2 linked regions of the Hydrogenispora ethanolica genome follow. The protein of the gene in region 1 binds, or shares a complex with, the protein of each later gene. Links are inferred from orthologs where the notes say so. Each region holds a gene or a part of one and is shown in the gene's direction. Other genes may lie near its edges. The genes, in order: uvrA and mfd.

What was found.
Region 2: the proteins of uvrA (region 1) and mfd are in contact, whole or in part, in a crystal structure (PDB 4DFC), measured with the Escherichia coli proteins. The link is inferred for Hydrogenispora ethanolica from one-to-one orthologs.

What each region holds. Positions count from the first base shown.
Region 1 is NZ_SLUN01000003.1:131,012-147,697, forward strand. The notes cover bases 5,787-9,117. They hold uvrA (excinuclease ABC subunit UvrA), read left to right. Parts: upstream 5,787-6,091; coding sequence 6,092-8,917; downstream 8,918-9,117. Other genes in these bases: EDC14_RS03885 (bile acid:sodium symporter family protein), read right to left, coding at 8,925-9,117. Outside these bases: EDC14_RS03850 (GNAT family N-acetyltransferase), read left to right, coding at 1-61; EDC14_RS03855 (class I SAM-dependent methyltransferase), read left to right, coding at 227-829; EDC14_RS26590 (hypothetical protein), read left to right, coding at 849-1,013; EDC14_RS27195 (hypothetical protein), read left to right, coding at 1,031-1,618; EDC14_RS03865 (hypothetical protein), read left to right, coding at 2,200-2,385; EDC14_RS03870 (DinB family protein), read left to right, coding at 2,439-3,155; EDC14_RS03875 (oleate hydratase), read right to left, coding at 4,052-5,662; more of EDC14_RS03885, read right to left, coding at 9,118-9,923; excinuclease ABC subunit UvrC, read left to right, coding at 10,151-11,992; hisA (phosphoribosylformimino-5-aminoimidazole carboxamide ribotide isomerase), read left to right, coding at 12,282-13,049; EDC14_RS03900 (GNAT family N-acetyltransferase), read left to right, coding at 13,056-13,808; EDC14_RS03905 (hypothetical protein), read left to right, coding at 14,068-15,054; EDC14_RS03910 (DUF6263 family protein), read left to right, coding at 15,072-15,986; EDC14_RS03915 (DUF6263 family protein), read left to right, coding at 16,495-16,686. UniProt on the Escherichia coli protein: The UvrABC repair system catalyzes the recognition and processing of DNA lesions. UvrA is an ATPase and a DNA-binding protein. A damage recognition complex composed of 2 UvrA and 2 UvrB subunits scans DNA for abnormalities.
Region 2 is NZ_SLUN01000002.1:112,793-126,875, forward strand. The notes cover bases 8-4,102. They hold mfd (transcription-repair coupling factor), read left to right. Parts: upstream 8-401; coding sequence 402-3,902; downstream 3,903-4,102. Other genes in these bases: EDC14_RS02140 (hypothetical protein), read left to right, coding at 8-332; EDC14_RS02150 (O-antigen ligase family protein), read right to left, coding at 3,885-4,102. Also shown: more of EDC14_RS02140, read left to right, coding at 1-7; more of EDC14_RS02150, read right to left, coding at 4,103-5,879; spoVT (stage V sporulation protein T), read left to right, coding at 6,260-6,823; EDC14_RS02160 (hypothetical protein), read right to left, coding at 7,131-7,547; EDC14_RS26555 (hypothetical protein), read left to right, coding at 7,656-7,808; EDC14_RS02165 (phosphoglucomutase/phosphomannomutase family protein), read left to right, coding at 8,157-9,593; EDC14_RS02170 (class I SAM-dependent methyltransferase), read left to right, coding at 9,586-10,287; EDC14_RS02175 (S1C family serine protease), read left to right, coding at 10,450-11,622; EDC14_RS02180 (peptide deformylase), read left to right, coding at 11,856-12,359; EDC14_RS02185 (sensor histidine kinase), read right to left, coding at 12,436-13,572; EDC14_RS02190 (hypothetical protein), read left to right, coding at 14,078-14,083. UniProt on the Escherichia coli protein: Couples transcription and DNA repair by recognizing RNA polymerase (RNAP) stalled at DNA lesions. Mediates ATP-dependent release of RNAP and its truncated transcript from the DNA, and recruitment of nucleotide excision repair machinery to the damaged site.

The sequences.
Region 1 (16,686 bases):
GTGGGGCAATTCTGACGGAAGAATGCGGCTGGGAAATGGTCTGGCGGCTCATCGTTCTTAAGGGAAACGGATAGGGTGATGAGCTTCTGAATTACATCATTTAGAATGATGTTACGGAAATTGGCAGGAGGATGGACGAAAATAGGCGAATTCAGGTGAGAATGGAATGTTGCCGTGTTGGGCGCCGCAAGCAGCGGCCCGGTTTGGGTGCGGGATGGAGGAGGTTATGGAAGCGAATCTGTATGAGGATGCCCATGTCTATGACGTACTTTTCGGAGCGGCGGTTTCCCAACCGGAGCTTGATTTTTATTCTTTTTTCATCCGGCAATTCGGCGAACCGGCCTTGGAGCTCGCCTGTGGAACCGGCCGGATCACGACGGCGCTGGCGCAGTCGGGTTTGGATCTCCATGGTCTAGACCTCTCCCCGGCCATGCTGGAGCACGCCCGTCAAAAGGCGCAAGCGGCGGGAAAGGACATTCCCTTTTACTGCGCCGACATGCGGGATTTCGCCATCGGGAGGCGGTTCGGGTTTATCTTTATCCCTTGCCAATCCTTTCAACACTTGCATACCCGAAAGGACGTCGAAGGGTGTTTGGCGGCAGTCCGTGACCATCTGTTGCCGGGCGGCGCGTTTTTGATCCAGGTCTTTAATCCCTACCCGCCGCTGCTGGCGTCCGACCCAACGCGCCGGATCCCAACCAGCCGGGAGATATTATTGGGACGGGCAGACGGGGGAACGGTATTACGCCGAGTATCAGAACCGTTACGACGCCGCGAGCCAAATCCTCCATGCCACCTATTTTTATCATACGGACGCCGACCCGATTGAGAAAAGTTTCCAACTGGCGATGCGGCAGTTTTTCCCCCAGGAGCTGGATGCGCTACTGGAGTATAATGGCTGGACGATTCTGGCCAAGTATGGGGATGAGCGATTTACTCCGTTTGCGGAAAAACCCTTTTATCAAAACGTGTTGTGCGGTCTGAAACGGGAATCATTCAATCCGCGGTATTGAATCGAAGGAGGACTCTCATGCGCATAAAAACGATTTTTCTGGTCTTGATGCTGCTTTTTGCCGTTTCTTCCCCGAGTTTGGCCGCAGGCGCCCCGCTGGATTACGATTTTCGGAATACCTGTTGGGGAATGTCCAAAGCGGAGGTGGCTAGCCATGAATCATTGGCGCCCTTGGATCTGGGCGGCGGCGAACTGGCCTACCTGACGACCATCGACGGCAAAAACTGCCTTCTTTTCTATTCGTTTCACGAGGATCGGCTGTACTTGGGCGGTTATCTGTTTTTGGTTGAGCATACCAACCCGAACGATTACATCTCGGACTATAACAGCCTCAAGCAACTGTTGGACAAAAAATACGGTGAGGCCGGGCAGTCGGGCATGGACTGGCGGAACGATCATTACCGCGAAAACCAAAACGAATGGGGCCGGGCGGTCAGTCTGGGACATCTCTTGTATTATTCCATTTGGGAGACTCCGCGAACCGAAATTACCATGGGGCTCAGCGGCGAAAACCATGATGTCAAGCTGATGATCGGCTATGAAAGCAAGGAATATGGCCCGGAGGCGGCTTCGCGGCGGGACGAGGCGACAATCAAAGACTTATAAAGAGAATTCGCGGACCAGACCCGCCGAAGCGAAACCGGCATACTCCCCCGACAGGGCTCATATATACTCTCAGCTTTCGCGATTCAAATTTATCAGTAAACCCTTGAAGTCATAATGACAAGAAGTCATCTTTACATAATAAGTAACTGGGCTTCCATGTAAAAAGTAAGCAAAGATATAAGCGACTGAGGGTCGATGGGGACTATTCCTGCCCCCACACCCCCAGGACCAAAGGGTGTAGTAGGACACCCTTTGGAATCCGCCCAGTTGGAACCCAGGTTCCAACGCCTCCTAATTCATCCGGGGTTCTAGCATGTCGCCGCCATCCATGGCATTTCGACTGGCAACTAAGTGGAGGCTTCCGCCGACGACCGCAGTTTTTCATCCGAGAAAAGATGCGTCGTCCGCCTTCTTCCCTGAAGGCGGGTACTGTTTCGAAAGAAAACGGCTGCAATCGATATTTGAGTTTAATGAGAATCCGAAAAAGACGAATGATAAAACGGCGCCGCTTCTTTTCCTGGAATGAAAAACAGCGGTCGAGAACGGGAGCCTTAACCTGGTTGCCAGGCAGAAGGCCATGGATGGCGAAGGCATTCAAGAATTGCGATAATGAGGCTTGGAATCCGGAGGTTCTCAGCGACAGGAAAGTCGCAAAGATGAGGCCCCATGGATGGATAAGGATGAAAACGGTTTTTTTGGATACTTTTTCGCTGGTGCAATCTGACGGGTTTGTTGCCGGGTATGGCGAGCCGGAAATAACGGTTTGATAAAAAGAGTGGAAACGTCATTTATCGAAATTTGGGACGAGGAGCGCGACGATATGATGGACGACCCAAAATCATTATGGAATGCGCGGCAGACCCGTCTGCGGGAGCTGCTCGGCAAGGCGGATCGCTTCGACGAAGCCATCGCCTTATGCCTGGAGCAGCACGCCATGGTTCATGCCGCGGCGGTGTCGGGGAGCGGCGCGCCGACCTTTGAGGATGAGTTATGGGAGGGGCTGGACGAGACCGTCTTCCGGGCCCTGCCCAGCCCCAAGGATGAAGAGACTATCGCCTGGGGCATCTGGCATATCAGCCGGATCGAGGATATCACCATGAATCTGCTGGTAGCCGGGGAGGAGCAGCTGTTTGACGCCGCCTGGCAGGAACGGCTGCGCGCCGGAGTCCGCGACACCGGCAACGCGATGACCACTGCGGAGATGCTGGCTTTCAGCGCGGCGGTCGACATGACGGAATTGCGCAACTACCGCGGCGCGGTGGGCCGGAAGACCCGCGGCATCATTCGGGGATTGACGGCGCCGGACTTGAAACGCAAAGTGAACCCCGCCGCGTTGCAGCGGATTCTGGATGAAGGGGCGGTGTTGGATGTCCCCGACGCCCGGTGGCTGATCGATTTCTGGGGCCGCAAGAACGTGGCCGGCCTGTTGTTGATGCCCGCCACCCGCCATCCGCTGGTCCACCTCAACGAGGCCCTGCGGGTCAAGGCCAAGTGCCGTTCCGGCCGCGTCGGCCCCAAAACCCGACTCACCCCCTGAGTCTCACTCAGCCGGTAGCAACTCATGAAACTGCCCCCTCTCTGCTTCGATGCTCCACTGGAAGCGGTTCAGCAGCGAGGGGGACCATGCTCGAAGCTTGCTTTTCGTTTCAAAATGTTACGAAAACCCCGGTAAAACAAGGTTCCCCTTTCGCTTCCTGAACTGGCTTACTTCAAAGAGATCGGGTTTGAGGAGCTGAAAGAGCTCATTTTGCGAGTGACGGATCTCTTTGGGTGACTGAAAGAGCTCATTCAGTCGCTCAATAAGCTCATTTTGTGGAAAAAGAGTTCTTTCAGTCGTTCAACAAGCTCTTTTTGTGAATAAGTAAGCTGTTTTTGTGGATAAACAGATCCGTTCAATGGGGTTAACGGTTTTGGCTGTGGATAAGTCGGGAAAGTGCAGTTAAAAGGAAAGATGGGATGGGTGTAAACCTCAACCCTGAACCATGATTCAAAGGATTAAAGGATGAGCATGATTTAAAATCGTTGCAAAAAAGGATGTCCGCCTATTCTCACTTTGTCACAGCTTAAGTATTTGGAAATTTTAGAAAATTAGTGGAAGTGGGCGAAGAGTAAATTGTCTGAACCAGGATTCGTCAAGATTTTGCGGATTAAAAGGACGAGAACGTGGTGCTATTGGATGTTTTAATCCTTAAATCCGGGAAATCCCGATTAATCCTGGTTCAGACGATGATTCTCTGTTTTTACGGAGTCTCCTGAGGTAGGCTCGTTACTTAACTTTGGGGCAAAGAGTTTGGAGTTTAAAAGGTTGTTCAAACGTAACGTTTGATGCTTTAAAAACCCTCCCCTGGTCCACCTCAACAAGGCCAAGTGCGCTCCGGGCGTGCCAAAGCCGGTTCATGGGAAACGCGATGCTTCGCCGCGCCATCCCTTCTCTTACCGGAACATGGCGATGAAGGAGTCGAACAGGACCCTGACGTCAAACTGCCCCGGGTAGATGGGAGGAATCTCCTTGTCCAGCCCGAGCAGGGTGTAAACCGCCGTCTGGGCCGAACGGACCGAGTATTCCACCGTAAAGACGACATCGTCGGGGATCTCGCAGAACTGGCCGATAAAAGCGAGATTGGTCGAGCCCGGCGGGACCACCGGCGGCCGGTCCTGGCGGGAGCGGGCCAAAAACTGGCTGGTGATGAAGGGCATCAGGCACGGGATGCAGTTGGAGGTCTTCAGGATCAGCGGCAGCTGGGCGGTGAAGCGAAGCTGGCTGCAGAGCTCGGTCAGGATCTCTGCGCCGCTGCACTCGGTCATCTTTTTCTGCACAAAATTGCCCGGTTCATTGGGGAACAGGCCATAGCCCCAGAAAACCCGGACGTCTTCCGGCTGGTTGATAAAATGGGGCTGATAGGCCAGGACGATCGACATCAGCCAGTTCGATTCCTTGAAGGTGACCAGCGCCCCGGTACCGGGCGGATTGCCGGAGAAGTCCTCCATCAATTGAAAGAAAGCCGGGTCGTGGCAGGTGACGGTGAACGATTCCCACAAGGACTCCGGAATATGGTCGGCGAATACGCCAGGGTCGCCCAGGCCCGGCTGCTTGTTGGCGATATTCTCCCAGAGCCGCCAGGAGCTGCCTTTGCCGTCCGGCCGGGGCGGGGCGGACATCGACCCGAGGCTGGAGCCTTCCACCATCGAGCCGTTGGTGACGAAGACCAGGTCGCCGGGATGAATGGCAATCTCCCGGCGTTCCCCGTCGCGGGTGCAGTGCAGCCGGGTGACGGTATACTCGGTTTTGGACGGCTTAAAGTCCAGATCCTCGACCCGCGTGCTCATTTCCAGCCGCACGCCGTGCGCCTTGAGCCATTTCAACAGCGGCAGCACCAGCGAGTCGTATTGATTGTACGGAGTGCGGCGCACCCCGGCCAGGGTATGGATGCGGGGGAATTCATGGATGAAGCGGTGCAGATAGCGTTTGAACTCGATCAGACTGTGCCAGGGCTGAAAGGCAAAGGTCGTCGCCCACATATACCAGAAGTTGGTGGTGAAGAAGGCCGGTCCGAACCACTGGTTGATCCGGGCGGGTCCCAGCGAATCTTCGGGCACGGCCATCAATTTCGCCAGTTCCAGCCGGTCCTGATTGGAAAAACCCATCGACGACACATCGACAATGGCGCCGTTGCCGTCTACCAGCCGGGCGCGGGCCCTGGTCCGGATCTTGCGGTTGAAGGCCACGATCTCGTCGCGCACGCTCCGGTCGGGATCCTGCAGCGAAGGGATGGTCTTCAAGAGATCCCAGGTACATTCGTAAGTCTCGTCATTCAGCATCCGGCCGCCCCGGATGACATACCCCGTCTCGGGGCTGCCGACGCCATCCAGCCCGCCGCCGCTGATCTTCAACTCCTCCAGAATATGGATGTTGGCGCCGGGCATATGGCCGTCCCGGATCAGAAAAGCCGCTCCGGCCAGCGCGGCGATGCCGCCCCCGATAAAATAGGCCTGGAGCGTCCGGCGATCCGTTACCGTCGCTTCTCTTGTCTGCTCCGTCTCCAACTGCGATTTCCTCCCTTAGTGCCTCTTTCCCAGATATTATGGGGAAGATCCGGTCCGGCTATTCTCAAAGTCGCGGCGGCAGCCGCAGCGGGGCGGATAGGCCGCGGTTTGAAGAGCTTCCGCGCTTCAATAAATTTTAATAAATGTTTAAAACAGTCAGTGGATTCCGGGCGCCATGCCGAAAAACCGGGGTCCCGCCCGGTTTTGGGCCGCGCTGCGGTCCGATTTCGGGGCGGAATTGGCTATTGACAGCAAACACATGTTCGTTTACAGTAGAGGGGATAAGTTTTCACCAAAAAAATCACTTCATGCTAAGTTCAGGAAAAATTTCCGGTTGCGGAGGCAAACTATCAGGAATGCAAATCGCCGTGCAGAAATTGATTTCATCCTATCGATACGTAACCGGGCATGCACTGGAGGACCATGGCGTTGTCAAGCAATAATATCATCATTAAAGGGGCTCGTGAACACAACCTCAAAAATATCGATTTGGAGATTCCCCGCGACAAACTGGTGGTTTTCACCGGCTTGTCGGGTTCGGGCAAATCCTCGCTGGCCTTTGACACCATCTACGCCGAGGGCCAGCGCCGCTACGTCGAATCGCTCTCGGCCTATGCCCGGCAGTTCCTGGGCCAGATGGACAAACCGGATGTGGACTCCATCGAAGGGCTCTCCCCGGCCATCTCCATCGACCAGAAGACCACCAGCCACAATCCCCGGTCGACGGTGGGGACGGTCACCGAGATCTATGACTACCTGCGGCTGCTCTACGCGCGGATCGGCCATCCGCATTGTCCCAATTGCCACCAGCCCATCACCCAGCAGACGGTGGAGCAGATCGTCGATCAGGTGATGGCGCTGCCGGAAGGGACCAAGTTCATGGTCCTGGCCCCGGTGGTGCGGCGGCGCAAGGGCGAATACGACAAGCTCTTCGAGGACTTCCGGAAGGACGGCTTCGTGCGGGTCCGGGTCGATGGCGAGATCCGCGATCTGAGCGAGAACTTCGCCCTGGAGAAGTACAAGCAGCATACCATCGAGGTGGTGGTCGACCGCCTGGTCCGCAAGCCCGATCTGGGGCAGCGGCTCTCCGACTCGGTGGAGTTGGCGCTGAAGCTCGCCAAGGGATTGGTCACCATCCTGACCACCGACGGCGCGGAATCCCTGTACAGCGAGAAGTTCGCCTGCCCGGACTGCGGTTTCAGCTTCGAGGAACTGACGCCGCGGATGTTCTCTTTCAACAGCCCCTACGGCGCCTGCCCCGAATGCTCGGGGCTGGGCATGAAGATGGAGATCGATCCCGAGCTGGTGATCGACAAGGAGCGCACCCTCAACGAGGGCGGCATCAAAGTCTGGAGTTCGGATCAGGATTCATGGTCGCTCCAGTATTTGCAGGCCGTCGCCAAACATTTCAAGATCGATCCCAATAAGCCCCTGAAACAGCTCACCCCGAAACAGTTGGACGTGCTGCTCTACGGGACGCGCGGCGAGAAGATCGAAATCTCCTACCAGGGGCAGAACCGGGAGTTCAAGCACCAGGCGGCCTTCGAAGGGGTCGCCAACAACCTGGAGCGGCGTTACCGCGAGACCAACTCCGAATATATGCGGCGCGAGATCGAACGTTACATGAGGGTGAAGGCCTGCGCCGCCTGCCAGGGGACCCGGTTGAAGAAAGAAAGCCTGTCGGTGCTGATCGGCGGCCTCAATATCAGCCAGTTGACGGCCAAATCGATCCTGGACGCCCGGGATTTCCTGGGAGAGCTGCAGTTGTCCGAGCGGGAGAGCGCCATCGCCCGTCTGATTTTGAAGGAGATCAACGTGCGGCTGGGTTTCCTGATCAATGTCGGACTGGACTATCTGACCCTGGACCGGACCGCCGGAACGCTCTCCGGCGGCGAGGCGCAACGGATCCGCTTGGCCACGCAGATCGGCTCGTCGCTGGTGGGCGTGCTCTATATCCTGGATGAACCCAGCATCGGACTGCACCAGCGGGACAACCAGCGCCTGATCGACACCCTCAAGGGCCTGCGCGATCTGGGCAACACCATCGTCGTGGTGGAACACGACGAAGACATGATCCGCCAGGCCGACTACGTGGTGGACATCGGGCCTGGGGCCGGGGTGCACGGCGGCTGGGTCGTGGCAGCCGGCGAGCTGGACGAGATCATGAAGGAGCCGCACTCGCTGACCGGGCAATACCTCTCCGGGACCAAACGGATCGAGCTGCCCAAAGCGCGCCGGAAGCCCAATGGAAAGTACCTGGAAGTGAAAGGCGCGCGGGAGCACAACCTGAAGGGGATCGACGTCAAAGTGCCGCTGGGACTGTTCGTCTGCGTCACCGGAGTCTCCGGCTCCGGCAAGAGCACCCTGGTCAATGATATTCTGTACCCGGTGGCGGCGACCAAGCTGAACAAGGCGACCACCTTGGACGCCGGTACCCACGACCAGATTCTCGGGTTGGAGCATCTGGAGAAGGTCATCGCCATCGATCAGTCGCCCATCGGCCGGACGCCCCGTTCCAACCCGGCCACTTACACCGGGGTCTTCGACCCCATCCGGGAGCTCTTCGCCGAGACCCCCGAGGCCAAGATGCGCGGCTACACCCTGGGCCGCTTCTCCTTCAACGTCAAGGGCGGCCGCTGCGAAGCCTGCGCCGGGGACGGCATCATCAAGATCGAGATGCACTTCCTGCCCGACGTCTACGTGCCCTGCGAGGTCTGCAAGGGGAAACGCTACAACCGCGAGACGCTGGAGGTCAAATACAAGGGCAAGACCATTTCGGAAGTACTGGAGATGACCGTCGAGGAGGCGCTGGACTTCTTCTACAATATTCCCAAGGTCAAGCGGAAGCTGCAGACCCTGCACGATGTGGGACTGGACTATGTCAAGCTCGGCCAGCCGGCGACCACTCTCTCCGGCGGCGAGGCGCAACGGGTGAAGCTCGCCACCGAACTGTCGCGCCGTTCCAACGGCAAGACCCTCTATATCCTGGATGAGCCGACCACCGGCCTCCATTTCGCCGACACCCACAAGCTGCTCGATGTGTTGCAGCGGCTGGTGGAAGCGGGGGATACGGTGCTGGTGATCGAGCATAATCTGGATGTAATTAAAACCGCCGACTACCTGATCGACCTCGGCCCCGAGGGCGGCGAACGGGGCGGCCGGGTGCTGGTGGCCGGGACGCCGGAAGAGATCGTGAAGGAGCCGCGTTCCTATACCGGGCAGTTTTTGAAGCCGCTGTTGAAGCTGAAGAAGTAGGGAGCGCTCATTTCTCCGCTGGGGGCAAAGGGGTTGAACGGACGGAGGTCCCGGGCCGTTCCGCCAGAAAGCGGTGGCTGACCGCGGCTAGCGGCTGTTGGAAGATGATGGCGAAGACCACCGGGATGGCGGTGAGTTCCGGGAAATATTTGAGGGCCATCACCAGTCCGGCGGTGATATTGCGCATGCCGATGGCGAAAAGATAGGTGTTGACCAGTTGCGGCGGTTTCCGGGCCAGCTTGGCGCAGGCATATCCCGCTAAATAGCCGGAGCAAGTCATGATCAGCACCACCAGCAGCACCTTGGCCAGGGCCGATCGGAGCAGATGGAGCGAATCCCAGGCCACGGCCAGATTGATGCTGACCACCAGGCCCAGCAGCAGTTTGGTGGTGGGGCCGGTGACGAATTTATACTGGCGATGGATCCGGCCGCCGCTAGCATCATGCAGCCCCATGCCGAGCAGGGTCGGCAGGACGATCATCCAGGCCAGGCCGATCATCAATTGCGCCACGTCGAACTTGACGCTCTGGCCGAGCGCCAGCAGCATGATCGCCGGGACCACCAGCGGCGACAGCACGGTGTCGGCGACCACCGCCGTCAGACCGAGCGCGGCATTCCCGCCCGAGATGCTGATCCAGATCGAGGAGGCCACCCCGATCGGCACGGCGGTCCCCAGAATCACCCCGGCCTGCAACAAAGGTTCCCCCGGCAGCAGGGTCCGGGCCAGCAAGGTGGCGAGCAACGGCAGCGCGATATGGAGCATCCCGATGATCGTCAGCAGCGGTCCGGGCGTTTTCACGGCCTTTTTAAAATCGGCGCTGCTGCAGTTGACGGCCACCGCGAAGGTCATATAAAAGAAGAGGTAGGGAACCAGCGGCTTCAGCACGACCATCTGATCGTGAAAGAGCGCTCCGGCCAACAGTCCCGAACCGACCACCAGAATCATCCGGTTCTCCAGAAACTGATTGAAACGAATTCCCCGCTTCATGATTCCCCACGGTTTCATCCCTGATCCTCCCCGAGCTTCCCGTCATTCCTTCGGTAATTCGGGGTTTTTCCGCTGATCCCTGTTTTTGGGGCGAAAAACATTGGCGATCGCTTGCTGCCGCTCCCTCATTTTGCCGTGCCGGAACGGCCGATAATATTGTATAATACCAAGTAAGCCCCGGCTATCCGGCGACCGGACTGTCGCCGGACCGGAAGCCGATCCAAAACTGCAGAGGAATGGGTGCGATGGTCACTGCGGAAGATCTAAAGATTCTCCCCGATAAACCCGGGGTTTATATGATGAAGGACAGCGCCGGCAAGATCATTTACGTGGGCAAGGCGGTTTCGCTGAGAAATAGGGTGCGCTCGTATTTCCAGGCTTCCCGCAATCTGAATCCGCGGATCCAGTCCATGGTCAACCTGGTGGACCGGGTCGAATACATCACCACCAACTCCGAGGTGGAGGCCCTGGTCCTCGAATGCAACCTCATCAAGCAAGAGCGGCCCAAGTACAATGTGCGGCTGCGCGACGACAAGCAATATCCCTGGGTCAAAATCACGATGGCCGAGAGCTATCCCCAGGTCTATATCACCCGCCAGGTCCGGCAGGACGGCAGCAAATATTATGGCCCCTATACCAACGTCAGCGCCTTGCGGGATACTTTCCGGCTGTTGCGGCAGCTTTTCCCGTTGCGGGGTTGCCGGTACAACCTGGACGAGGAGCGGATCGAACGGCCCTGCCTCAACTATCATATCCGGCGCTGTTTGGCGCCCTGCACCGGCCTGGTCCCCAAGGAGACCTACCGCGAGCTCATCCAGCAGGTCTGTCTGTTTCTGGAAGGCCGCCAGGAGGAGCTCGTCGAAAAACTCCGCCACGAGATGGGCGAGGCCGCCGCCCGGCAGGAGTATGAACGGGCGGCCCAACTCCGGGACCGGCTGCGCGACGTCCAGAATGTGCTGGAACGGCAGAAGGTGGTCTCCGACGCCCGGGAGGACACCGACATCTTCGGGATCGCCCAGGACCCGAGCGGCAGTACGGTCCAGGTCTTTCAGGTGCGCGGCGGCAAGCTGGTCGGCAGGGAGTACTTTCAATTGGCCCAGGGTGACGAGACCCCCCCGGCCGAAGTGCTGGAGGCCTTCATCACCCAGTACTACGATGGCTCGGGCTTCATTCCCAAGGAACTTTGGCTGCCCTGCCCGCTGGAGGGGATGAAGACGGTGGCCGAGTGGCTGGCCGGCCAGCGCGGCAACAAGGTCAACCTGCTGGTGCCCCAGAAGGGCGAAAAGGCCCAACTAGTCAAGATGGCCGCCGAGAATGCCCAGATCCTGCTGGAGCAGGAACGGAACCGGGAGAAACAGCGCGAAAACTTCATCCAGGACACGCTGGATGAGCTCCAGCGCGAGCTGTTCCTGGAGAAACCGCCGCTCAGGATCGAGGGCTTCGATATCTCCAATACCCAGGGGCAGCAGGCCGTGGCTTCGATGGTGGTCTTCGAGAACGGGCTGGCCAAGGGGAGCGAATACCGCCGCTTCCGGATCCGGACCGTGGAAGGGCCCAATGACTTCGCCATGATGCAGGAGGCGCTGCGGCGGCGCTTCCGGCGCGGCCTGGAGGAGCGGCAGAACCTTCAGACCGAGGGGGGCAAGTTCGCCAAATTCCCCGACCTGCTGCTGATCGACGGCGGCAAGGGACAGCTCTCGGCGGTGAGTGAAGTCCTGGCCGAACTGGGCCTGGAGCACCTGCCCCGCATCGGCCTGGCCAAACAGGAAGAAGAGATCTACCTGCCGGACCGGGAGGAACCGGTGCGGCTGTCGCGCCGCTCGGAAGCGTTAAAACTCTTGCAGCGGGTACGGGACGAGGCGCACCGGTTCGCCATCACCTATCACAAATCGCTGCGCGATCAACGGACGGTGGCCTCGAGCCTGGATCTGGTCACCGGGATCGGGCCCAAAAAGAAGCAGGCGCTATTGAAGCATTTCGGTTCGGTGAAGCGGATCCGCGAAGCATCGCTGGAAGAGCTGATGCGGGTCGAGGGGATCAACGCCAAGCTGGCCGAGAGCATCAAGGAACAGTTGGAACTGGTATAACAGAGGTTTTGATTATCAGTTAGCTCCGCTCACTCACGGAAGGGATCGAAGGATAAGTCATGACGTCTATAGTCCTAACCCTTGGCCCTTCCCGAATCTGGAAGGGGAACCACCGGGCTTCGGGGCCCAAAAGCCTTTGAGCTGCGGAGAATGGTGGTTACTCTCCCCGATTCGGGGAGAGCCAAGAGAGAGGAGAAGGGCTAGACTTAATCCCTATCATGCTTAGTACTTTCTTGCGGATTTAACTTTATAATCATTACAGAGGTTATGAGCGGAGGTTTCCGGATTCATGAAATTTCGACCCTGCATTGATTTGCACTGCGGCAAGGTGAAACAGATCGTCGGCGGCACGCTGGCCGACGATGCCGCGGGACTGGTGGAGAACTTCGTCTCCGACCGCGGCGCCGCCTACTATGCGGCGCTCTTTCGGGCGGACGGGCTGACCGGCGGCCATGTCATCATGCTGGGGCCGGGCAACGAGGACGAGGCCCGCCGGGCGCTTGAGACGTATCCCGGCGGCTTGCAGATCGGCGGCGGCATCACCGCGGCCAATGCCCGCTCTTACCTGGAAGGGGGCGCCAGCCACGTGATCGTTACGTCCTATGTCTTCCAGGACGGCGATATCCGTTTCGACAAACTGCGGGAACTGGTGGCGGCGGTGGGCAAGGAGCGGCTGGTGCTGGACCTGAGTTGCCGGGCCAAAGATGGAACCTATTACGTGGTCACCAACCGCTGGCAGCAATTCACCGGCTGCGAGGTGAACCGGGCCAACCTGGCGGAGCTCTCCCGCTACTGCGCTGAGTTTTTGATCCATGGCGTCGATGTCGAGGGCCAGTGCCGCGGGGTGGCGGCGGATCTCGTGACCAAGCTGGGACAGTGGGTCGAGATTCCGACCACCTATGCCGGAGGGGCCCGTTCCCTGGCCGACCTGGAGCTGGTCAACCGGCTGGGGAACGGCCGGCTGGATCTGACCATCGGCAGCAGCCTGGATATCTTCGGCGGCCCGCTTTCCTACCGCGCAGTGGCGGACTGGCGGCCTCCGGCCGGGGCAAGGTGAGCGCCCATGCAGCCGGAAACGATCCGTTTTTTTGAGGAATTATCGGGCAATGCCTGGCCGGGGTTGCAGACCGTCATGGACGACGGCTGGCTGATCCGCTTTGCCGCGGGCTATACCCGGCGGGCCAACGCGGTGTTGCCATTGTACCCGGGAACCCGGGAATGCCCGGCCAAGATCGAACGCTGCGAACGCTGGTTCGCCGGCCAAGGCTTGCCGGCAGTCTTCAAGATGACCCCCGCCGCCCGGCCGGAGGAGCTGGAACGGTTGTTGGCGGAACGGGGCTATGCCTATCGGGCCCCCACCAGTTTGCAAACGCTGGAGCTCGGCTCCGCGCCCGGGCCGCTGCCGCCGGGACTGACGGTGGAGCGCGCGGTGACCGAGGGGTGGCTGGATGAGTATTGCCGCTTCAACGGCGTGGCAGAGCGCGACCGGCCGGTGTTGTGCCGGATCCTCGCGGCCATTGTCCCGGAGCGTCTCCTGGTGACGCTGGCCGTGGACGGACGGGCCGTCGCCTGCGGGATGATCGTGGTCGAGCGGGGCTGGTGCGGGCTGTTCGATGTGGTGGTCGATCCCGAACGGCGGGGCAGGGGCCACGGCCACCAATTGATCCGGGCCCTGCTGGCGCTGGGAAAACAGCGGGGAGCGGAACGGGCGTACCTGCAAGTGATGGCGGAGAATGGGCCGGCCTTGCAACTCTACGCCAAACACGGCTTCAGGGAAGAGTATCTGTACTGGTACCGGATCAAAGAAAATTGCTGAGAAAAACAGCCGCGCGGCAGATGGTTCGCCACCTTCCGCTCAAGCTACCGGCCGGAAAAGGGCCGGTTTTTGTTTGGCCGGCGGGATTTGTGTTTCGGGTCCGCCGGATAAAGAATGACTTTTCCGGGAAGGTTCTGGCCGAAATCTACCGAATACTTTCCAAGACCGGTCATATACTGAAGGAGACACCGCTCCCGGATTCCGGTGCGGAGCCGGAATCCGGGAGCGGCGGTTCGTCCGGTAAAGAGGCGGGAGGCGAATGGACATGCGGTTGGGGCAATGGACGGCGATTTTCATGGTATGCTGGGGGCTGGTTTGCGGCGGGGCCGCGGCCGCCCGGGGCGACAGCCCGGCCGCCGGGGCGAGACTGTCGTATCATTTGCCGCCCGTCGGGCAGATCACGACCCTGCTTCACTGGGAGTCCCGGGTGACCCAGACGGAATCGGGCCGGACCGCAGTCCGGGACCTCGCGGCCGATCTGCGGCTGGATTGCAGCATTCTCAAACCCGCTAAGGCGGGTGGGGCGCTTTGCCGGATCCGGGTGACTGAGGTGTCAGTCCGGGAACGGACTCCTTTTGAGGATAACGAAGCTTCGGCGTCGCGGGTCAGCGGCATGCTTTCGGCGGAAGCCGGAGGGCTGGCCCAATTGGCCGGCCTGGTCTTTACGATCGAGATCCCGCCGTCGGGGGCGGCGCGACTGGTGGCCGAGGAGCCCCGGAACGAAGGCCTGGCCAAACTGGATCCGGGGAAGTTGGAGACCATGGATGGGCTGGCGCTGCTGACGCTGCTGTTCGCCGCGGAGAACAATCCCTGGAAAGAAACGCTCCAGGAATTGCTGGTCCAGTTGTTCAATTTTTGGCCGCAACGCGAGGCGATCGCAGCGGGCGACAGCTGGAAGGCCGATCTGGATCTGCCTTTCGTCCGGCTGCCGTTGCGGGGCGAGGTCCAAACGGCCGTGGTCGCCCTGGGGCCGGAGACGGTGGAGCTGAAGGCCAGCGCGCCCCTGGCGCAGGAGCTGGAGAAGAATGATGGCGGCCAGGTGGGCGGCGCTCCGGGGAGCTTCGGCAGCGTGTATTATCAACTCCGGGGCGGCCTGGACGGGCGATTGCAGATCGCCGCCCAAAGCGGGTGGCTGCGGCAGGCCGCTTTTAACGCCCGGCTGACCGGCGAGGTCCGGCGGAGCGGCGGAGCGGTCCCCGTCACGCTGACGATCCGCTTCGAATGGCAAACCGTGGACGGGATCTGAGGAAAGTGGGGATGGCCATGAAATTTTTGCGCCCCGCGGCGCTGGCCGGGTTGCTTTTGCTGCTGTTGACAGCGGCCGGACCGGGCCAGTGCGCGGAACAGTTTCGTTTGAACCGGCAGTACCGGCCCGGCGATCATTACAATATGAAGGTTTATTCCCACTATCAAATCACCCAGCAGACTCCCGAGGGGACGCTGGAGATGGCCATGGTCTATGGCTACGGATTTGACTTCGAGACGCTGTCCGTCGACAAAAGGCGCAATTCGGTCAACCGGATCCGGCTTCATTCCATGCTGCTGCGGCTGAACACGCCCCTCGGCACGCTGCTGGATTTCGATTCCACCGACCCCTTCCGGCGGGAGACGGAAGAGAACATGATCTACGCCGCCCTGATCGGCTTCGGCTATGAAGTGAAAAGCAACGCGGCCGGCAGAGTGACCTCAGTCAAGGGGATCAAGGAAATGCTCAAAAAACTCGACCGGACCCTGCCCGACAGCACCAAAAAGAAAGAGGCCCTCAAAAATCTGAAAGAGCAATTCAATTACCAGTCCATGGCCGGGGTGGCGGATAATCTGAGCCTCTATCCGGCCCATCCGGTGGCGGTGGGCGAATCCTGGCAAGGGATCAACCGTTTTATGGCCAGCGGCGTGCTGATGATGAGCGAGGATCGCTATGAGATCCTGGAGCGCCGCGACGGCCGGGTCCGGATCGGGGTGACTTCGACCGTCAAGCCCGGGCTGACCAATGGCCCCAGAAACATGGAGATCGGCGGCAGGCAGTGGGGCGAGATCGAGATCCTCGAAGCCAACGGCTGGGTGAACCGCCTGCATTTGCGGCAGCAGATCTCCGGGAGCCCGGCGGGGTCCGCCCCTGACGCGCCGGGTCAATTTCAGATGCAGGGCACCGTGATCCTCGAACCCTTCCCGGAATGACCGGGCAATGTCATCAAGTGATGATTACATAGTTTGGAATTTGGTTTCAACGGCGCCTACCCTGTAGACGGTATGCGGGCCAACCGGGGCATGAATGCCCCGGCTACAAGGTGTAAGTCCGAGCCAGGACGGCTAAAGGCAAGCGGCCAGGGATGGCATTACGCGCAGCTCCCTTCCGTGGCTAATTTTCAGCAGCATAGTTTATCCCGCGTTTTTTAGGGCCTCTCAAGGTCCTTACGCCTTGTAGCCGGGTGATTTATCGCCCGGTCGGCGTTTAATTCGTCAGCTAACCTTTACCACGATAGCTTGATGACATCGGAATGACCGGGAGCGCCGTCCCGTCCCGCCGGATGCCAACGATTATCGGGGACGGGATGGCAGGAGATCGGCGGCGGGCAGCGAAATCTTTGCGGCGATCAATTTTTTGAGCGAATCCGGGGGGGCCGCGCTGGAATAGCAATGACGGCCGCCGGATCAGCGGACATCATGGGAGGCGTTGTGCTTGCGAGTGTTAAAAATGGCCTGGGTGGCGGCTTTGCTCCTGGGGATGCTGGCCGGGCCGGTGTGGGGAATGGACCGGGCCGAGCTGGCGCGGCGGCTGCAACCGGGGATGAACTATCATTACCGGATCGGCGCCGAGTACCGGCTGACCGATTCCGGGAACGAACTGTCGGTCCGGTTCGGCTTCGGCATCGGAATG
Region 2 (14,083 bases), on another replicon or contig:
AGAGGCTGGGTTGGCCCGAATTGTTACGGGTCGGTTGGCTGGTGCCATGTGGCGAAGAATTGATCAAGCTAGGAACGGCGGCGTTTTTTGGAATGCCGTATTGGTGGATTCATCCCGTATTCGGGACTGGCGAGGGCCTGTATGAAACATACAGACTCTTTCATGCGTTTCGTATATCCGTGGTAGCCCTCGGCGCGTTGACCCATCTGGTCTTCGGAATCGGTTACGGTACACCGCTCCATCCGGGGTTGAGCCTGCTGATGGCAATAGCGATCCATGCCGCCTGGAACAGTTGGATCGTTATAAATCATTACAAGCAGGGTTCAGATTGATTGCATCCGTGAATACAATGTAGCAAATTTAACGGCTCTATGAGCCCACCGGTGTTGCGGGAGGACTTGATGAATCATTTACTGGCGACAATTGCCGGGCATCCGGAATTTCGGAAGGTCAAGGAACAGTTTAACCGAGGTCAATCGGGGTTAATCACCGGAATCGGCGGTACCCAGAAAGCGGTGGTGATAGCAGGTCTAGCCGAAGATCTCCAACAACAGCTTCTGGTGGTCAGTTACAGCAACAGTCAGGCCAACCGTTTGGCTGCTGACCTGGAACCGCTGATCGGCGCGGACTTTGTTGCATTTTTTCCCGGCAATGAGCTGTTTCCCCATGAAGAAGCTTATGAACCGGAAGTCACCGCCCAGCGGGTCGAGACGCTGGGGAAGATCCTGGGCCGCGACCGTCTGGTCGTTGTAACATCCTGGGAGGCGTTACATCGCCGTCTGGTGCCTCCAAAGCAATTCTTGGAATTCACCTTCCACCTCAGGCTGGGGATGGAATACCCCATGACCGGACTGCTGGAACGATTGGTCGTCATGGGTTACGAGAGGGTCGAAATGGTTCAGGCGGTGGGGCAATTCAGCCGCAGAGGCGATATTCTGGATATTTATCCGCTGGACCGCGAGTTGCCGGTGCGGATGGAGTTTTTCGGCGATGAAATCGACTCGCTGCGCAGCTTTCGAGTGGAAGATCAAATTTCCGCGGACACTTTGGAACAGGTTCTGATTCTGCCGGCCCGGGAAGGCCTTTGGCGGCAGGAGGATTTTGAACAGGCCCTGCCGCAGATCCGGAAGGACCTGGCGGCGCAGGTCGCCAAACTGGAGGAGTTGGGGCGGGTCACTGAGGCGGAGAACCTGAACAGCCGGATCGGTGAAGCCTTGGAAAGACTGGCGGAAGGGCATCAATTGCCGGGCGCCGATCAATTTTTGCCTTGGGTCCAATCCGGTCTGGTGACGCTCTTGGGATACTTGCCCGACGCCCGGCTGATCCTGGATGAACCGGTGCGCGGCCGGGATGCTTTCCGGCTGACTGAAGAAGAGACCGCCGGCATCTACGGCAACTTTTTGGAGAAGGGAGTCGTCCTCCCCAAAGAGCAGGAGATTTTTGGAGGGGCCGACGACTTGGAAGCGGCTTTTCGTTCCCGGCATCCCCTTTCACTGTCCCTCCTGGCCAAAACCCCCAAAGGCTTCGCGCCGGAACACACTTTTACATTATCGTTCCGGACCCCGCCGACTTTCCACGGCAAGGTGGAGTTGCTCACCAATGAGCTGAACCGCTGGATTAAAGAAGGCCGGATGATCATGCTCACCGTGGCGCTCAAGGAAAAAGCCCGCCGGCTGCGGGAAGTCCTGCGGGAGCAAGGCATTTCTTCGCAATTGGTGCTGACCGAAGCAGAGGACCGGCCACTGGTGCCGCAAACCGTCCGGATCAGCGCAGTGGACCTGGAGACGGGTTTCGAATGGTTGCCGGGGAAACTGGTCGTTTTGACCGAAAACGAGATCTATGGCAGGCAAAAAAAGAAGTATCAGACCCGGTTCCAGCAGGAAGGGAGCAAGATCAGCTCCTTCACCGACCTGAAAGTCGGCGATTATGTGGTGCACATCAATCACGGCATCGGCCGGTACATGGGCATCGAGACGCTGGAGATCGCCGGCGGCCACCGCGATTATTTGAAGATCGAGTACGCAGGGGAAGACCGGTTATTTGTGCCCACCGATCAGATCAACCTGCTTCAGAAGTATATCGGCGTGGAGGATGCGCCTCCCAAAGTCAATAAGTTGGGCGGCAGCGACTGGCAAAAGGTCAAAAACAAGGTCAAAGAGTCCATCCGGGACATGGCCGAGCAATTGCTGGAGCTGTATGCCCAGCGCGAAGTGGCGCCGGGCCATTCGTTTCCCTCGGACACGGTATGGCAACACGAGTTCGAAGAAGCCTTTTTCTATGAAGAAACCCCGGATCAGTTGCGGGCGGTCGAGGAGATTAAACGGGACATGGAGCGGGAAAAACCCATGGACCGGTTATTATGCGGCGATGTCGGCTATGGCAAGACCGAAGTGGCGATGCGGGCCGCCTTCAAAGCCATGATGGGCGGCAAGCAGGTCGGAGTGCTCGTTCCCACCACGATCCTGGCTCAGCAGCATTTTCTGACGTTCCGGGAACGGTTCGCCGGTTTCCCCGTCAATATCCGGGTCTTGAGCCGCTTTCAGTCGCAGCGCGAACAGAATGAAACCATTGAGGGGCTGCTCAAGGGAGAAGTGGATCTGGTCATCGGCACGCACCGGCTCATCTCGTCGGACGTCCATTTCAAAGAGTTGGGGCTGCTCATTATCGATGAAGAACAGCGTTTCGGCGTCGCCCACAAGGAGAAACTGAAAGAACTGCGGAAAAACGTCGACGTGCTGACGTTAACCGCAACACCGATTCCGCGGACGTTGCATATGTCGTTGGTTGGGATCCGCGATATCAGCATCATCGAGACTCCCCCGATGGGCCGTTTTCCCATTCGTACCCATGTCCTGGAATACAATGAGACGGTGATTCGGGAGGCCCTCCAGCGCGAACTCGACCGGAAGGGTCAGGTCTATTTCGTTTACAACCGGGTCGAAACCATCGAGCGGATGGCGTCCTATCTTCAGAATTTACTGCCGAAAGCGCGGATTATCATTGCCCATGGCCAAATGAACGAAGATCAGCTGGAACGGGTGATGATGGACTTTTACGACAATCAGGCCGATATTCTGGTCTGCACCACCATCATCGAGACGGGGTTGGATATTCCCAATGTCAATACGTTGATCGTCTATGACGCCGACCGTTTTGGACTGGCACAGCTGTATCAGTTACGCGGCCGGGTGGGACGGTCCAACCGGATCGCCCATGCCTACTTCTGCTTTCGCAAGGATAAAACCCTCAGTGAAAATGCGGAAAAACGCTTATCCGCCATCCGGGAATTCACGGAGTTGGGATCGGGTTTCAAAATCGCCATGCGGGATCTGGAGATCCGCGGCGCCGGCAATTTACTCGGGCCGGAACAACATGGCCAAATCGCCGCAGTCGGCTTCGAACTTTACTGCCGGTTGCTGGAAGAGGCGATTCGTGAGAAAAAGGGCGAAATCGGACCGGAGTTGCCGGAACCGATGGTGGAAATTCCGGTGGACGCCTATATTCCGTCCCAGTATATTTCCGATAATAAACTGAAAGTGGATATGTATAAGAAAATCGCCAATGCTCAAACTCTGGAAGCGGTCGAGTCGTTGGCCGATGAACTCTTGGACCGTTTCGGAGAACCGCCGCAGCCCGTCCAGAATCTGATGCTGATCGCCCAATTGAAGGCGCTGGCCAAATTGCTCGGCTTCGCCTCGATCACCAAAGAACGGACCGAATTGGTTGGCAAGCTCCACGTGGGTCTCGGCGTCGATTATGAGAAGATCCTGGGCGTCCTGCAAAAGTACCGTTCCCACTTCCGCTACCAGCCGGGCCGGCCGCCCGTCTTCAAATGGCGCGCCAATCTGACCGATCCCGAATTGCTCACAATGACCGTCGATTCCCTAAAACGGCTTCAATGATAATTTGAGCTTATCGGAATGGAGCAACTCTTTCATGGCTTCCGGATGAATCGCCGCACCGGCCCGGTAAGCCGCTAATGCCGCAGCACGATCGCCTTGCAAAAGCTCGGCCCGGACGATCCGGTAATACACCCCATAATTCTCGGGGAAATACCGCAGGGCCTTCCGGTAGAAAAGGCTTGCCTTGCCAAACTCCAGCTTCTGAAAATAGAGGTATCCGAATAGATTATAGACTTGATACCGTTCCGGGAAAGAGCGGCTGAGGCTGTTCAACAGGTCCTCGGCAGCCCGAAAATGCTGCCTCGCCAGCGCGGCGTTGCGGGTGCGCGCCGCCGCCCGAATCAGCGCATAGACATACCGATAGCGGTATTGATAGCTCCAGGGAGCCAAGCGGAGCGTAGTCCGGAAATGATTGAAAGAACGGCTGAAATGACGATACCGGGAGCCAAAGAAGGCCTTCCGGTAATGCACATCGGAACGGTAAAAGTTGTGGGAAAGAAACGCCAGCCCGATGCAGAGCGCTAAAAATAACCATCCGGCGGTTCGTTTGGAGAGGGGTCCCGGCGGGATCGGGTCCGGAGCGGGGTAATAGTATCCTACTAATATTCCGGCGCTCATCCAGAAGAGATGGCTGTAATGGACCAGGGCATAGGCAAATTGGACAAAGACCAGATACCCGGCGATTAACGACCAGAGCGCCGCGATCCCTTCATGACCCTCCGGCATGGTCCGCAGAGGGCGGCGCGACATCATCAGGATCGGGACCAGCAATGCCAGATAGGACCCCAGACCCACCACTCCTTGCGTCGCCAGATAATGGAGCAATTCATTATGAACCTGCCGGATATCGCGGTCGGGGCCCCAATGCTTGACCGCTTCCTTGGATTCAAAACGGTGGAAAGAGTCTTGAAAGCTCCCCATCCCCGCGCCGGTCCATGGCGCATGCCGAAAAGCGAGCCAGGCCGATTTCCAGATCAGACCTCTGCCGCTGTCCTTTTGCTGGGAGAATGAATTCAAGCGCGAACTCAAATTATAATTCTTGTATGAGCTTGGTTTTAACACCGTCAATAACTGGCCGGCTACGATGCTCAAAAGAAAGATCACCAAAAGGCAATGGACAAAATATTGTTTTTGGGAATATAGTTTTCGCCACAGGCTCCATCCGAAAAGAATCACCCCGACGAGGATGATCGGCCAGAGTTGGGATTGGCGCAGCAGATTGATGCTCAATACGCCAAAACCGAGAATCAGGGACAGCCGCAGCCAGAACCCCCGCTCCTTGTAATAGGGGCGGCTCTGAAACGAAGCGAACCAGAGGAACGTAAAAGCCAAGCCCGCCCAGGCCGCACGCGAGAAAGTCAGGGATATGACCGCGGACTGCAGAAAACAACAGCCGAAAAAGAACCGGCGCCGTACCGGCGCTGTCTCCCGCAGAATCTTCCACCATAATAAAGGCTGAACCATCACCAAATACACACCGAGCGAGTTCGGATCCCCCAAAAGACTTTTGACCCGGGAAACGTCTTCCCGCGAAATCGGATCGCCCAGATAGTACTGGAAGATGCCGAAGAGGGAGACCAATAAAGCGGCAAAGATGACGGTTTCCTGAAAAGCATTTCGTTCCCGGTCAGTCCTTATCCACAGATACCCCGCAAAGAACAGGGCGACGAAGCCGAACTGAACCAGCAGCGATTCGGATTGGCCGTACGCTCCAAAGAGCCCCTCCGGGGGATAGGGGAGGCGGAACGTCTGGTAGATCTGGACCGTCAAAAAGATTCCGGCACCCGCCAGCATCGCCCGGGGCAGGCCCCGGAGTCCTTTGACGTAATAAAGGACGAAGGCCAGGATGAGTAATGATCCGCAAAGAAAAACCGCCATTTTGGGAGTGGCGAATTCGTCGAAACTATGGGTGGAATAAGCCAATGGCAGCAGCAGACAGAGCGCTAGCAGGAATTTGAGCGGCCAGGAGTATTTCAAATCCTCACCTCGTTTGATGCGTCAGGACCGACGAATGGAACGAACTGCTCCGGGAGGCATTATTCATAGTATAAGAAGCATGAGGGTTCATCAATCATTGAACCAGTGAACTTAGGAATTATTGGCTAGAGAATGAAAAACTCCTGCCCTGCATCTTTGTGGTATGGATAAAAAATTTTGGGGTACTATAGAAACACCAGCTGATAGCGGCGGCGGACTGCTCGAAAGTGGAAAAATGAATAATAAACTTGCTCAAGCTATATACTATCAATAAAAGCAGCAGCTGAAACTATCAAAAAGTCCACTCCGGGTCACACGGGTGGCAGGTCCTCTGATACCAAATTCAAACAAAGACATTTATTAAAAGGAGGGATAAGGGGATGAAAGCGACCGGAATTGTACGGCGGATCGATGATCTGGGCCGGGTGGTCATCCCCAAGGAAATCCGTAGAACCCTGCGGATACGAGAGGGCGACCCGTTAGAGATTTTCGTAGACCGGGAAGGGGAAGTTATCCTTAAGAAATACTCTCCCATCGGTGAGTTGGGCGATTTCGCGAAGGAATATGCCGATTCTCTTTACGAGTCGACCGGGCATATCGCCTGTATTGCGGACCGGGATATGGTAATTGCAGTCTCAGGCGCACCTAAGAAGGAATTTCTGGATAAACCCATCTCGAAAGCGGTTGAGAAGGCGATCGAAGACCGGAAAGTCGTGTTGATGCCCAAACCGGGCGAACACAAGTATTGTGAGGCATGCCCCGTCAAAGAGGAAGAAGGAAAGTGCAAATTTACCGCCCAGGTGATTGCGCCGATTATTGCCGAAGGAGACCCAATCGGGGCCGTTATTCTCTCCAGTAAAGAGCCGAATGTCGTCATGGGAGACTTGGAAGTGAAGATTGCCGAAACTGCGGCGGGGTTTCTAGCCAAACAAATGGAACAATAGTTTTCGCAAAAGCAAAAAGTGGGGGGTTACCACCACTTTTTTATTTTGCCTGTCTTTAAAAGCGTTGTGATAAACCCCGTCCGAAGGTCGGGGCGTTCACAAAAGCTCAGAAAAGCAAGTGATAAAGTCGTTTTTTCGTCCACTTTGAAAGAATGATGTCCGGACTGGAGACTTTATCACATGGCTTTTAAAACCGCAACCGGTAAATTGGGTGAGGGGTTTTCATAAGCTGAGGGAGATACCTCAGTTTTTTCTTTCGGGCAAGGACGGGATTTTACCGCCGCCCGGTATTCCGCAAAGCAGCCCGTCAATCGCCGGCCGGAGCGGCATTGTTATTCGAGGCTGGATTGTTGCCGCTGAGCGCGGAGATGAATGAGCTGATGAGCGCGGGATTAATCTTCAACGGAGTCTCGCCGCCCGAGTTATTGTTCGAAAGCATGTTCATTAACGACGGGACCAGATCGGCCAAGGTTTGCTCGGTACCTTTGGGCGCGATGCGCTTAAGCAGCGCGGCCATATCGAACCCGCCGGCGTCGGGATTGTCATCGCCCAGAGTCAAAAGGAAATTGATCATTTTTTGCCCCCGCGGGCTCAAAAAAGGCTTAGTGACCGAGAGATAGAGCAGATCGTTGGGTTGAAGAAAAGGATGGGCCGGCTTTTCCTGAACCGCCTCGTTCCGCTGGCTGTCTCGATTTTCATGAAAATCAGATGATCGGTGTCCCATATTCTAACCTCCTATTCACAATTAAGTATATGAAAAGCATGGCTTTTCTGGAACGGACCGGGCCAAAGGTTGGAAAAATAATCTGCGCGACAGGAGTCGGCCCCGCGGTTGCAGAAATTATTAAGGCGAACCATCACCAAAAATCGCTTGGAGCTATCCACGATCGATCGGGAACGACTGAAGATCGATCTTGAATCACTGAAGATCGATCGGGAACGACTGAAGATCGATCTTGAATCACTGAAGATCGATCGGGAATGACTGAAGATCGATCTTGAATCACTGAAGATCAATCGGGAACGGCTGAAGATCGATCTTGAATCACTGAAGATCGATCCGGAACGGCTGAAGATCGATCCGGACTCACCGAAGATCGATCGGGAGTGACCTAAGATCGATCTAGGCTCCCCGAAGATCGACCCGGAACGACCGAAGCGCGATCCCCGGTTCCGGAAGGGACGGGATGGGCGCGTGCCGCAGGTACGTTCGGGCTTGCGCATCGGTCCGCAAGGGTGGGACCGGCTGGGGTGAGTTAATAAAATTGCCAACTTCGGCCAAAATAGATAAGATGAAAAAAGGCCTGACATTTTCAAAAAAGGAGAATTCGGAATGACGGTTATCAAATTCGGGACTGACGGCTGGCGGGATCTGATGTACGATCGTTTCAACCTACCCAATGTCTGCCGGGTCGTACGGGCGATCGCCAAGTACACCAAGGAACATCAAGGCGCTGAGCGGGGGTTGGTCATCGGTTATGATGCCCGTTTCTTTTCCGACCTGTTTGCGAAAAAAGCGGCGCAGATCGCCGCCGCCGCAGGAATCAAAGTCTTTTTGGGCAGCCGGGATTTTCCCACCCCGGTCATCGCCCATGCCGTGAAACAGCATGGGGCGTTCGGAGCCATGATGTTCACGGCCAGCCACAACCCGCCGGAATATAACGGCATCAAATTCATACCGGAATACGCCGGACCGGCCTCACTGGAGATTACCCGGGAGATCGAAAACTGTCTGGAGTCGCTGCCCGAGAGTGCGGCGGCGGATGCCGCGATGGGAACCGGCCCGCTCGCGTCTGACCCAAGGATCCAGGTGATCGATCCGACCTCCGATTATCTGAAACAGCTCGGCGAGCTGGTGGATGTCCAGGCGATCCGCGAGGCTGGGCTCAGGGTGGTCGTCGATCCGATGTTTGCCACCGGCCGCGGCTTCATCCCGGGTTTATTAAGCGGTTGCCCGGTGGAGGAGATCCATGGCTGGCGGGATCCGCTCTTCGGCGGCTTCATGCCCGATCCGCAGGACCAGTTCCTCGCCGAGTTGAAGGCGAAAGTCAGTGCCGGGCCCCATGCCATTGGACTGGCCACCGACGGCGATGCCGACCGTTTTGGGATCATTGATTGCGACGGGACCTATCTCACGCCGAACCAGGTCATTCCGCTGCTGATGCTGCACCTGATCAGGAGCAGGGGCTATCGCGGCGTGGCGGCCCGCTCAGTGGCCACCACCCACATGATCGACCGGCTGGGCGAAGTCTACGGGGTGGAGACCATCGAAACCCCGGTGGGATTCAAATATATCGGCGAATTGATGCGCACCCGGCCGGTGATCATCGGCGGCGAGGAGAGCGGCGGCCTGAGCGTGCGCGGGCATATCCCGGAGAAAGACGGCATTCTGGCCGGCGCGCTGATGGCGGAGATGGTCGCCGTGACCCGGCAGCCGCTCCACGCGACGCTGCGTCAATTGTATGAGCAGGTCGGCCATTTTCTGACCCGGCGGCTCGATTTGCACCTGACCGAAGAGGCCAAGGGGACCATCCTCGAACGGTGCCGCACCGCGCCGCCGGAACGGATCGACGCTCTCGCCGTCCGGGAGGTCCGGACCCGCGACGGTTTCAAGTTTGTGCTGGAGGACGGCAGTTGGTTCCTGATCCGGCCCTCGGGCACCGAAGCGTTGATCCGGGTCTATTTTGAAGCCGGCTCGGCCCAGGCCCTGGACAACTTGAGCGGATCGGTCGGGTTGCTCTTGGAGCAGTGGGGGAAGCGGGTTGGCTGAGCATCGGGATTGGCCGGAGCAGCTGGCGGCGTTGCGCGCCCATTACAAACTGGTCACGGTGAATCTGACCGTGGCCGAGCAACCGCTGGAACTGGTGAAGGTGGAGAACATCGACGACCTGTTGGACCGGGTCTCCGAACCGGATCAGATTCCCTTCTGGGCGGAGCTGTGGCCGGCCTCGATCGGGTTGGCCCGCTATTTGTTGATGAACCGCGCCAAGGTGGCCGAGCTGCAAGTCTTGGAACTGGGTTGCGGCGTGGGCCTGGCCGGAATCGCCGCCAAGCTGGCCGGGGCGGAGGTGGTGCAGAGCGATTTTTGCCCGGACGCCTTGGAGTTCGCGAGGGTGAATTGCCTGCGCAACGGGGTTCCGGCCGGGGAGTTTCTGCTGGCAGACTGGCGCCGCTTTCCGGCGGAGGCCGGCCGGTTTGACCGGCTGATCGGCGCGGATATTCTCTATGAGAAGACGCTCCATGCCGACTTGTACCGGATCTTCCATCGCCATCTGCGGCCCGCTGGCGAAATTTGGCTGACCGATCCCGGCCGCGAGTGGGCCAAGCAATTCATTGCCGGCCTATCCCAGGAGTGGCGGGTTATTCAGACTGCGATTCCGGTGGTTTATGAGAATAAAACCTGTACCATTGATCTTTATCGCCTGAGCATGGCGGGGAACCAGACAGCGGATCGTTCGTTATAGATTATTGTCAACTTAGTGTTATTCGGAATGATGGTCAATCCTTTTTCAACTTTCGCTGTCTACCGTTCCGCGCCCCGCCCACCTCCCGGCATGTTCCGTTCGAGCCGCGGGGGCCGGGGAGCGGGCGGCGAAGCCCGACATGCTTTGCAGGAGGTCTAGATTGTGAATCAATATCGTTTTGACGCTCATGAGCGGCGGACCCCCTATATTTTAACTGCGGTCATCTCCGGGATCATCGGTGCGCTCCTGGTCATCTGGGCGGTGCGCTTCACCGGCCTGGGAACGGCCCTCGTCAATCCGCCCGCCGAACCGGCGCCGTCCCCCGCGCCGGCGGTGGAGAGCCAACCCCTGGCGCTGAACCAGTACGAGAAGACCACCATTGACGTGGTGAACCGGATCGGGCCCGCGGTGGTGATGATCACCACCAACACCGTGGTGGAGGATTTCGACTTTTTCACCGGACCCGAGGTGAAGAATATTCAGAGCCTGGGGTCGGGGGTCGTTTATCGCAAGGACGGGTACGTCCTGACCAACAACCACGTGGTCAACGGCCAGACCGGCATGGCCGACAAGATCATGGTGGTGCTCTCCAACGGCCGGTCCTATGCGGCCAAGATCGTCGGGGTCGATCCCCAAACCGACCTGGCGGTCCTCAAGATCAATGCCGAGAATCTGGCGGTGCCCAGCTGGGGGGATTCCGACCATGTCCAGGTCGGGCAGATCGCCATCGCCATCGGCAATCCGTTGGCCGAGAACCTGAAGAACACCGTGACCGTGGGCGTGGTCAGCGCCAAGGGCCGGACCCTGATCATGAGCGAGGATCAGGAGCTGCGAAATATGCTCCAGACCGACGCTTCGATCAACCCCGGCAATTCGGGCGGTCCCTTGCTGGATTCCAGCGGCAGTGTGATCGGCTTGAATACCGCCATCGCCGCCAATTCGCAGGGGATCGGCTTCTCGATTCCCAGCAATACCGTGCGGACGGTTGCCAATCAGTTGATCACCAAGGGCTATGTCACCCGGCCGGGGTTGGGCATCGCCTACGTACACTTCACCCCGGACAACGTAGCGGTGCTGGAATACCGGCTGCGCCAGCGGGTCCCGGTGAAAACCGGCCTGTTCATCGTCAAGGTGCTTGAGGGCAGCACCGCCGCCAAGGCCGGCTTGAGACCGGGCGATATCGTGGTCGCCGTCGACGGCCAGCCGGTGAAGGATCAGGATCTGATCCGGGAGGCGGTCGCCAGCCATCCGGTGGGAACCAAGCTCAAGGTGAAGTATTACCGGGGCTCCAAAGCCAGGGAGACCACGGTGAAGATCGGTGAGATGAAACGGTAATCATTCTAAAAAACATTCCCCAAGGGACTGCCGAAGCGGCGGTCCCTTTTTATTATGAAAATGTTAATCTTGCCATTCCATGGAAAGGGTTTGTTTTTTTCCGTCGAATGATATATAGAGGGAAGCATTTCAATTCCGGCGGTGATGGTTGTTGGGGCATTGAGGCATCCCCTAAATTACGGGTATCACGCACGGCGGAGCGGTATCGCGACTCCGCCAGGAGGAGAAAGTATATGCCGGCACAAGAGATTTTATTGTTGGGAAATCCACGGTTGTATGAAACAGCGGTTGCGGTGGTTGAAACGGAGCTGGAGGCGCTCCAGACGGTAGTCGCCGATTTGCACGACACCTTGATCGCGTTCCGTGAAAAATACCGGGTCGGCCGGGCCATCGCCGCGCCGCAGATTGGGGTGAAAAAGCGGTTAATTTACATGTTCATCGACACGCCGACGGTCTTCATCAATCCGGTGCTGGAGTGGAAGAGCCCGGAAACGATGGTGTTGTGGGATGATTGCATGAGTTTTCCGGAGATCCTGGTCAAGGTGGAGCGGCACCGCCGGATCCGGCTGCGATATAAAGATCTGGACTGGCAGGACCGGACCATGGAGTTGGAGGGCGACCTGGCCGAGCTGTTGCAGCATGAGTACGATCATCTGGACGGGATCCTGGCGGTGCAACGGGCGCTCGATCCGTATTCGATCGCCTTGACCAGCCAGAAAGCGTTGCTAACGGTTTAGCCGTGGCGGTCGGGAGGCGGACTGGCTGACCGGAAGGGAATAAAGCGAGAAAGCGGGGTCGCGGCCCCGCTGCTTTTTATTTGAGGGGCAGGCGGAAGCGGAACTCGGTGCCGTGCGCGTCGTCGCTGCTGAAACTGACCTGGCCGCCCAATAATCTCTCGCCCAACAGCTTCATGCTGTAGGTGCCGATGCCCCGCCCCGCTCCTTTGGTGGAATAGGAACGCTGGAAGATCTGCAATTGGGCTTCCCTGGACATGACCTGCGGATTTCGCACCCGGAACAGGATGGCGCCCTCGTCGAGGGTGTAGCCGATGGTGACGACATCCCCGGCCCGCGAAGCCTCGACGGCGTTTTTGGCCATGTTCTGAACGACCCGCCGCACCAAGGTCGGGTCGCTTTGAATGACGGTTTCCGGGGAATGGGGATCGAAACGGAGCGCGCAGGAAGTTCTGGGATCATTGCGAAAATGGTTGACCAGCTTGGTAAGCATTGCGTCCGCGGAGAAGGGCGCGACTTTTAAGGCCAGATCGCCGCTTTCGGCGGCGATCAGCTCCTTTTGGCTGACGATCTCCTCGATCAGCATCTCCATCCCCTGTTGGGCAATGCCGCAGATTTCCCTGATTTCCTCCGGATTTTCGGTGGTTTGCAGCAGCTCGATCAGGCCCCGGACGGCTCCCGAGGTATTGAGCAGATCGTGAAAGAAAACCCGCTCGAAGACCTGCTTGCGTTTCTCCTCACCGATGTCTTTGACCACGAATAAAGTATATTCCTGCTGCAAGTCGCCGATGGGCGAAGCGTAGATCTGCAGATCCAGCGAGGGATTGCCGGCGCGGTCCAAGGTCACATGGCATTCCTTGGATACGAGCGTCCGGGTGCGCTGGCTTTCGAGAATGGCCCGGACAGCGCCGCAGACGGAACAACACTCCGTGGTGCCGCACCCCCCGGAAGCCGGATCGGTATGAATACAGCGGAGCGCTTCGCCGAAGCGCAAGCCGATGACTTGGCCGGCGTCATGAATCCCCAGCGCTTCAAATAAGGAATGATTGGAGTAGATGATCTGCCGCTCCTTATTCAAGATGAGCACCACGTAAGGGAGCATGTTAAACAGGGCCGGAATCGGCGAGGCGTCGTTGATCCTGGTGGCCTGCTCGATGATCAGCTCGTCAGCCAGCCGTTCCGCCGGTGCGAATCGCGTGGGAATCAGAGGGTCCATGGGTATTACACTCCGCGAGAAGATTTTGGACTACATCCTCGGCCTTGGGCAGACTAGGGATGAAACGAGGTTCAATCAAAGGTAGAATGGCTAACGTTATTTTTATTATAAGCCGCTGGACCGGCAAAGGCAATAGCGCATCGGGCTTCGGGATGATAGGCAACCTGAATTCGCCGGTCAAATGCAACTTACCGGTTGGCCGGCTTGACGGGTTTAACCATCCCCGGCGCAACACCCTTTAGGATCGGCGGGAGGGGAGCTCCCGGTTTGCGAAAATTTTTAAGCCGCGCCCGATTTCCCTGGGAGCAGGTTCTTTCCATCCGATGCCCTCGTTTTCCAGCGGGTTGATGGTTGACAGCCCAGGGTTGATTCAGGGATAATTCTCTTCATAGAGACGAACGGAGACCGGGAGAACCCGGCGAAGCCCTCCGAACCGCTACAGGAGGGAAAAATATCACCAGCATGGATTCCAATTTCGATATTCCATCGCGATAGAGAGGCAAACATGCGC